Regions from separate parts of the Halobacillus amylolyticus genome, predicted to be linked through region 1. Evidence: predicted binding sites of a transcription regulator. Region 1 holds the regulator's gene; the other holds the start of a gene.
What was found. Region 1 encodes LexA, which represses DNA repair genes until DNA is damaged. Its sites were predicted from a motif close to CGAACATATGTTCG; they were not measured.
Positions count from the first base shown of each region.

Region 2: MUO15_RS06760 (YhjD family protein) is a predicted target of LexA. The motif match lies at 2,124-2,137, and genes of this name have one in related genera.

Region 1 is NZ_CP095075.1:670,831-675,133, forward strand. Features, by position in the region: gene tkt (transketolase) at 1-250, opposite strand, end outside; gene MUO15_RS03575 (DUF896 domain-containing protein) at 430-663, opposite strand; gene MUO15_RS03580 (YneB family resolvase-like protein) at 737-1,396, opposite strand; gene lexA (transcriptional repressor LexA) at 1,711-2,334, shown strand; gene MUO15_RS03590 (YjcZ family sporulation protein) at 2,582-2,704, shown strand; gene glnA (type I glutamate--ammonia ligase) at 3,015-4,303, opposite strand, start outside.
Region 2 is NZ_CP095075.1:1,282,968-1,287,270, reverse strand. Features, by position in the region: gene MUO15_RS06775 (fatty acid--CoA ligase family protein) at 1-75, shown strand, start outside; gene MUO15_RS06770 (DUF3939 domain-containing protein) at 543-1,007, opposite strand; gene MUO15_RS06765 (competence protein ComK) at 1,235-1,768, shown strand; gene MUO15_RS06760 (YhjD family protein) at 1,683-2,105, opposite strand; gene MUO15_RS06755 (TVP38/TMEM64 family protein) at 2,310-2,957, shown strand; gene lepB (signal peptidase I) at 3,000-3,554, shown strand; gene addB (helicase-exonuclease AddAB subunit AddB) at 3,921-4,303, shown strand, end outside.

The sequences.
Region 1 (4,303 bases):
CGTTATATCCTGAAAGGTGCAGCAAGCTGTATAACAGCATTGATCCATGACCTGCTGATAAAACAAAACGATCACGGTTAAACCAGTGTGAATTTCCTGGATTGTGGTTCATAAATTTTGTCCAAAGGGTGTAAGCCATTGGGGCCGCTCCCATGGGCATCCCTGGATGACCTGATTGCGCTTTTTCAACTGCATCAATAGTAAGTGTTCGGATAGTATTAATAGATGTTTGTTCAAGGCTTGAAGCCATGTCAACATTCTCCTTTCGTCTTCCCATATATGTATCATGTATTATCCTATAATGAAAATGAGCAAGTGACAAGCATTGTTATTGTTATTCACCAATCTTCTTAATAGACATCCATTACTTTTCCCTAGATTCACAAAGCTAAACAAAAAACCGTACCCACAATGAGTACGGTATATGATTTAATGTTTTTTTTCATTTTCCTGCATTTCTTTCAGCTTTTTCGGTGTAACGTCCTTCCCGTTTGGGTCCACAACAGTCATACCTTTCAACTGATTTTTAAAGGATTTACGAACATTCTTTAAATATTCTTGACGAAGTTCTTGCTGCTCCGTCTTTTCAGCTTTATTTAAACCTTCACCTTTAGATTTATTAGCTAATTCATTAATTCGTTTCAGTTTTTCATCTGCTAACATTTTCACATACCTCCTTAACTGGTATTGGCCATGAAAAAGACAAGCGTCATATGACACTTGTTATATAGTAATATTACCTATTTTTCTGTTGTTTTTCAAGCGTAATGAACTCTTGGTATCGACGATGCACAGTAGCCTTAGAGACATCGTAACCCAGTCCTCTTAGTGTCGCTGCGATCTCGTTAAAGGTTAGTTTGTTGTTTCTTAAGCGAACAACTTCTTCAACTGGAAAATCAACCCGTGCTCTGCCGGGAGCAAGATGTTGATTCGATAAGTTCTTAGATGGATCGTATCCACTCTCAACGGCCTTCTTCATCCCTCGCCTAATCTTCATATTATGTATTTTGCGCTGGTATTCTTCAACAACTCCTACAATCTGCAGCACCATGGAATCCGATTCAGAAAATTGCAGTTCCCCTTCGTGTGATAACGAATAGATACGAACATCCAGCTTTTGAAGTTGATGAAAAAGTGCAATTTTGGTATTTCCTCTGCCCAATCTCGTCTCATCTTGAATAATAAGAACATCTGCTTTTCCATTTGAAAAATGGTCCAGCAAGCGGAAGACCCCTTCACGTTCAATATCATATCCGCTTGCTTGCTCTTCAATACAATCTACCACTTCGATTGATTGGTGTTCGGCCATCGCCATTAATTCAGTCCGTTGTCTTTTTAATGAAGAAACTTGTGCTTCTTTCTCCGTGCTTACACGGCAATAGAGAATTGCTTTCATGCTGTACCACCTCTTGTTTTTTCAACCCAAGGATAACTGATTTATATACTTGTGACCATAGAGTAATATAAAAAGGCTAGACCAGCGGCAAATAATAGAATATACGTGATATCGAGTTTTGAAAGTTTGTTGAACATATAATATACCCCCTATTAAGGAACAACCGTTCTTAGAAACGTTTGTTCGTGTTTGTTAATTTTAATTATATACGAACAAAAGTTCCTGTCAACTGTTTTTTCGAACGCTTGTTTGTATTTTTTGAAAACGCATGGTACAATGTGGTTATTATAATTCTATGTACGAGGTGGCAATCTATGAATAAACTTTCGAAACGTCAACAAGCAATACTAGACTTTATTAAAGAGCAAGTCTTACTAAAGGGGTACCCCCCATCCGTAAGAGAAATCGGACAATCCGTCGGGCTTGCTTCGAGTTCAACCGTGCACGGACACCTTTCCCGCTTAGAAAAAAAAGGCTACCTTCGACGGGACCCTACGAAACCCCGAGCGATAGAAGTCATTGATTTAGAGGAGAACCAAAGCGTTCCCCGCACCGAAGCATTTTACGCACCGGTAATAGGTAAAGTTACGGCTGGCTCCCCCATTACAGCAATAGAAAATATCGAGGAATACGTCCCTCTTCCTGACTCATTAGCAGGGTCAGATGACAATACGTTTGTTTTAGTTGTACAAGGTGATAGTATGATTGAAGCGGGTATCCTGAATGGAGATATGGTGATCGTTCGCCATCAACAGACAGCCGAGAACGGGGATATTGTTGTGGCTATGACAGAGGATGAGGAAGCCACAGTGAAGCGTTTTTTCAAAGAAAAGAAGCATATTCGACTACAGCCTGAAAATGCAACCATGGAACCGATTATATTAAATGATGTTTCAATACTAGGTAAAGTAGTCGGTCTTTACCGCACCGTTCATTAAAAAAATCCGAGAGCTAAATCAATTGCTCTCGGATTTTTAGTTTAGGAAAATTTATCACGCTAACGTGGTGACTTGTAATATTGCTGACCTTTATAGTTTTTTCCGCATCAAGTTAGCAGCTTAAATTGATGCATAATCTATGCCTCTGGTTCAATTGCTGATATTTTATGAAAGTCTGACAAATGCCCTCTACATTGCTATAGTCATTACATATAATGAACTATTAACTGATAAAGGAGGTATAGATATGAGTTACGGCAATTACGGATCAGGATTTGCCTTGATCGTGGTTCTTTTCATTCTTTTGATCATCGTAGGTACTGGCTTTAACCGCGGTGGATACGGTGGTGGATTTGGTGGAGGTTTTTAATAAAAACTCTCCAGTAGTTTTTGAGGATAGATCTATTATCCTTCCTTCATAACTAGTATTTTAGCCTATCCAGAGTAACAAGTAACCCCCTAAGCTTAAACATTTCCGTTGAAACGTTTACCTTCTCTCACCTTTGACGATGGTACAGACGATAAAGGGACAGTGACCCGCATCCTCTGTACCATCTTTTGCAATGATAGCTTTATACCTGGCCCTCCCGCAAAAATCCAGAGCTCTGTTGTTATGCCTGCTTTTGTTAGCGATTTAATTAAAAAACCTTGACGCTCCCAGCGCCAAGGCATTTCAAAGTTTAATAAGTTTGTAGATATTGCTCGCGCTCCCATGGATGTACCTGAGTACGGAACATATCCCACTCTATTTCTTTCGCTTCAATAAAGTGTTCAAACAAGTGCTCTCCAAGCGCTTTTACCATGACTTCATCTGATTGCAGCTCAAGAAGTGCATCAGAAAGTGTTGCAGGCAGATCCTTAACGCCGTGGGCTTCACGCTCTCTTTTGTCCATTACATAGATGTTACGATCAACTGGTGCTGGTGCCTCAAGCTTGTTCTCAACACCATCAAGACCAGCAGCAAGCAGCACTGCCATAGCCATGTATGGGTTTGCCGCAGGGTCAACACTACGCACTTCAATACGCGTGCTTAACCCGCGAGATGTCGGCACACGAACGAGTGGACTACGGTTTTGACCTGACCAAGCAACATAACAAGGTGCTTCGTAACCAGGTACAAGACGCTTATAGGAATTGATAGTCGGGTTGGTTACGGCTGTGAAGTTAGTCGCATGCTTTACAATTCCGGCTGTAAATTGATAAGCGACATCAGATAACTGCTCTTTTCCATTTTCATCAAAAAAGGCATTGCCATCCTCAGTGAATAGTGACATGTTGGCATGCATACCAGATCCGTTCACACCAAACAATGGTTTAGGCATAAAGGTTGCATGTAATCCATGCTGGCGTGCAATGGTCTTAACTGCCAGCTTAAAAGTTTGAATATCGTCGCAGTGTTTTACTGCATCAGAATATTTGAAATCGATCTCATGTTGTCCCGGAGCCACTTCATGGTGAGAAGCTTCGATTTCAAAACCCATCTCTTCAAGCTCAAGCACAATATCACGACGGCAATTTTCACCTAAGTCTGTTGGTGCTAAATCAAAATACCCGCCTTTATCATTAAGTTCCATCGTTGGTTCGCCATTTACATCCAGCTTGAAAAGGAAAAATTCAGGCTCTGTTCCGATATTAAAGGCCGAGAAACCTAGTTCTTCCATTTTCTTTAAATTACGCTTTAGATTGTAACGTGGACATCCTTCAAATGGTGTCATATCAGGGTTATAAATATCACAAATAAAGCGTGCTACCTTACCTTTTTCAGATGACCACGGGAAGACAACAAATGTATCAAGGTCTGGTACTAAGTACATGTCTGATTCTTCAATACGAACAAATCCTTCGATGGACGAACCATCAAACATCATCATTCCATCAAGAGCTTTATCTACTTGACTTACTGGTATTTCAACATTTTTAATCGTGCCTAGCATATCCGTGAATTGCAAACGGACAAACTTTACATTTT
Region 2 (4,303 bases), 610 kb from region 1:
ATGGAGGAATTACCGAAGAACACTACAGGGAAGATTCTAAGGAAAAACTTGCGTGAAAAGCTTACACAGTCATGAATGGAAAAAGATTTAAAATTGTAATATCGTGCTCCACCGAAAGAGGTTAGCATGTCATTATCTAGTAATAACGCAATGGCTTGCGGTCTTCCGCAAAACTTTTTCGGTGAAGAGAAGAAAAAGATATATTACAATAAAAATTAGATAAGCGATCGCGCTTATTTATTACACAACATTTATGGCTCTTAGTCATAATTGGATCAGTAATGAACTTACTGATGAGTGTACACTATGAAGGAGCTATAATTGATATAGTTTTTTCATACAATTAATTCCCTCACTCAAAAGTTAACCAGTCGTCTCAATTGGCCAATGCCCAAACCTTGGAGCATTGGCATTTTTTTGTTCTTTTTTTGACTAGCGAAAGCTGCTCAGATAGGAAAGACTAATCAATTGCCTTTGGTTCGAAAAGGTCACCCCGCTGTGCTGCTTCATTATGCTAAACATCCTTCTGCGATTTTCTTAGCCTAACTAGGCTTTTTGTACGTAATCATAAATTCTTCATTCGTTAAATAAAAGTCTCTTTCTGGACGATCTGACAGTAATCCCAAACCTTCAAGCATAAAATAGCTTACTTTTTTATAAGGATCTCCTTCAATGATTGGAGGTTCTTGTGTTAGTTGCATATATTGATCTACTGCTTGTTGAACTCTATCTAAGTCGCGGGCTAACTGTTGATTTTCTTCGGTGAATAATTCATAGGTTTCACGTGACATGTAATAACGTTTTTTAGGGATTCCATCCAGATAAGGGGACAGCAGTTGATAATCTAATGTTAGATCACTCTTAATTAATACACTTAACGGGATTTCACTTGGTTTATGATCTGCATACATATGGACCGCCTTACGGACTTCACCCAATGATAAGTCTTTCACTTTGGGAGTATCGTCTTTATTGGACTGATCTTTCTTTTGCTTTCGTTTCCACATTTGTTCGTCCCCCTTTGAAAAATTTAATCTCACATAATAAAAGTACCCCTTTTAAAGGTTTTCTACTCGCATTGTGATAGTGATTGAGCGAGGGTAAAATAAAATTGTTAATTTTTAAATAATTTTAGACTTTTTGATCGTTTTCTGGTAGATTTAAGGAGAGGAAGTTATTACTTCCATTTATGTGATGGAAAAGTCGCATTAAAACCAGAAAGGGAGTAGAGAAAATGGATTATGTTCAAACAAGAGAATATGAGGTGAACCCCCAGACTATGGCTCTGATTGCTAAATATGATGAGCATGGGCAGGTTATTACAGAAGTTATTGAAAGTGGGGGACGGTTTGATTTACCTTTCTATCCAGGTCATATCATTGACCAGTCCTGTCGTTATTTTGCCAGCAGTCTGGAAGGTCGTATGGCAGGTACAAAACAAGTAGCAGGATTTACCCATAAGCCTCCTATTGTGATTTCCCAGAAGATGGGCATGTATTTCTTCCCAATAATCTCCCCGAAACGAAAAGAGTGCTCTTGGATTGCACATAAGTACATTCGGAATTATGACCCAGCGATGGATCATACCACGACCATTCACTTCGTCAACGGCGTTTCCGTTAATGTTCCTGTTTCTGAGGGGATGATTGCTAACCAAATCCAGCGGACTGCACAATTTCGATTCACTCTTGAGGACCGCTTAAGCAATTTCCCAACGCCACAGTCTCTTGCTTCTCAGGCTGAGAGGATTGCTGAGAATTTTGGATAAGCTCAAATAGAATGTTTTCCACCTTTTTTCTAATAGCTGGATTAAAGTAATTACGTTTTTCTTCATAGCCATGTGCTAAGAATAAAAAAGAAGTAAATGAATCATTACGTCCTGATTCGACGACTTGCAGTTTTCGATGGTTCATTTGAGTTCTCAGCTTCTTTCTTTCTTCTCTAGCTTCAAGCTCCATTTTACTAAGCAGTTCCATATAAGGCTCCTTAATTTTAAACAGTCCCTGTTCAAAATGTTTACGATCCTGACGAATGACGGCAATGGCCATCGTTAAAAATAAATAGCGTGAAGCAATATCCAGTTCTTTTTGTTTTAAGTAACGCATGATGCTCCCCTCCATATAAGAACGTTTGTTCCCTTTAGTATATCATGGTTTTTGAAAAAGTATGCAAGAATATTTTTCAAAGGTTAAACTTGGGAATGAAGGAGAAACTATGGATAACCTTACCTTTTGGTAGGCAGGAGCTCATGTATCCATTAAAATAGAAGAAAAGCATCCGCTGTTTTGATAGCGATAAGGAGTACCGTCATGTATTTGTTAAATATCACGGTAGAGAAAATAAAAAACTTAGCTGAAAATGATCGATTATTTGATTATATCATTAACCAATTACAGCAATTTGAGAGTCTTGGTCCGTTGCCCGGTATCCTGCTACCTATGCTGGAGGCATTTTTACCAATTCTGCCGCTGGTAGGTTTTGTGCTGGCGAACTCAGTTGTCTATGGTCTGTTTCAAGGGTTTTTATACTCGTGGATTGGAACATCGTTTGGTTCGGTTCTTGTGTTTATGCTTGTGCGCCGTTTGGGTCAGAAGCGATTTTTTAATGTGATTAGGCGTAATAAACAAGTGAAACGAGTTATGTTGTGGTTTGAGGACCATGGATTTGGTCCTCTGTTTCTATTAATGTGCTTTCCTTTCTCCCCATCATCGGTAATTAATGTTGTTGCTGGACTATCCACGATAAGTCGCCAGCAATTTATTTTAGCTGTATTTTTAGGGAAATCGGTTATGATTTTCACAGTTTCCTATGTTGGAAGCAGCATAGCCTCGTTTGCGCAAAATCCGGTAAAGACAATCGTCGTCGGTGTTTGTATCCTGTTATTCTGGATTCTCGGAAAATTTATTGAAAAAAGACTACAGCAAAAAACGGAAAAACGTTCTCATCGCAGCGGTTAAAACCATGTTCTAAAGGGTAAAATAGTAGGAAAAGAACATGTGCTGGAGGATAGAGTAATGAAAAAATACCGCAGTATCATCCGTGCTGTGCTGCTTGCGTTGTTGTTGGCGTTGGTATTAAGATCGTATTTATTTGCGAGTTATGTTGTAGATGGTGAATCTATGGAGCCTACACTTTATGATGGGAATCTATTAATGGTTAATAAGGTAGTCTATGATTGGCAAGGTGTAAACCGCGGAGACGTTATTGTCTTTCATGCCAATGAAAAAGAAGATTACGTTAAACGTGTAATTGGTATAGAAGGAGATCATATAGCCTTTGAGAATGATGTATTATATGTAAATGGAAGGCGTGTTCCGGAGCCTTATTTAGAGGAATTACGACCAGATGATGGAAGGTTATTTACAAGGGACTTCACCCTAGAAGGGGTAACAGATCAAAGCGTGGTTCCAGAGGGGCATCTGTTTGTAATGGGGGATAATCGCAGGGACAGCTTGGATAGTCGTTACTTTGGATTTGTTCCCGTTGAAAGTATTGTGGGTAAAGTTGATGTGCGTTACTGGCCAGTTTCACAAGTTGATTTACAATTTAAATAGTTTTACAAAGCCGTCCGTAAGTGGACGGCTTTTTGAGTGGTGAAAAGTTGTCATCTTTCTTATTGTTGCGACATGGGTCCAGAGTTTTCCCGATTATGATCACATCTGGTGATCATAACAGCGTTAGGGAACAATCCAGCAATGTTAGGGAACAATCTTTTGAGCTAAGGAACAATCCAGTCAGTTAGGGAACAATCATTAAACGTTAGGGAACAATAAAAATTTCGATGAATGGGGTGTTGAACTCCAAATGATTGTATAGAAGCCGATTATTTCCTTGTCGAAAAAACTGCAATGATTGACCATATCCCCTAAAATAAAGGATACTAGAAGAAGAGGAAAATAACCGAAAAGGGGCTACATCAAATGGCGATACAGTTTTTGCTTGGACGTTCCGGGACTGGCAAAGGAGTGCGAGTGCTAGATGAAATTGAAGCAAAGCTAAAAGAGGATCCTAAGGGTCGGTCCATCATGTACATTGTTCCAGACCAAATGACCTTTCAGCAGGAATATGCCTTGCTGAAAAGGGATGGGCTTGAAGGGTCAATTAGAGCTCAAGTATTCAGTTTTTCCCGTCTGGCCTGGCGTGTGTTTCAGGAGACTGGAGGCGGGACGAAGAAGTTTATCAGCTCAACAGGTGTGCAAATGATGCTCCGGAAGATTGTTGAAGAGCGGAAGTCAGACTGGAGAGTTTTTCAAAAAGCTGTTGAAAAACAAGGGTTTATTGAGCAGCTTGAAGGAATGATCAC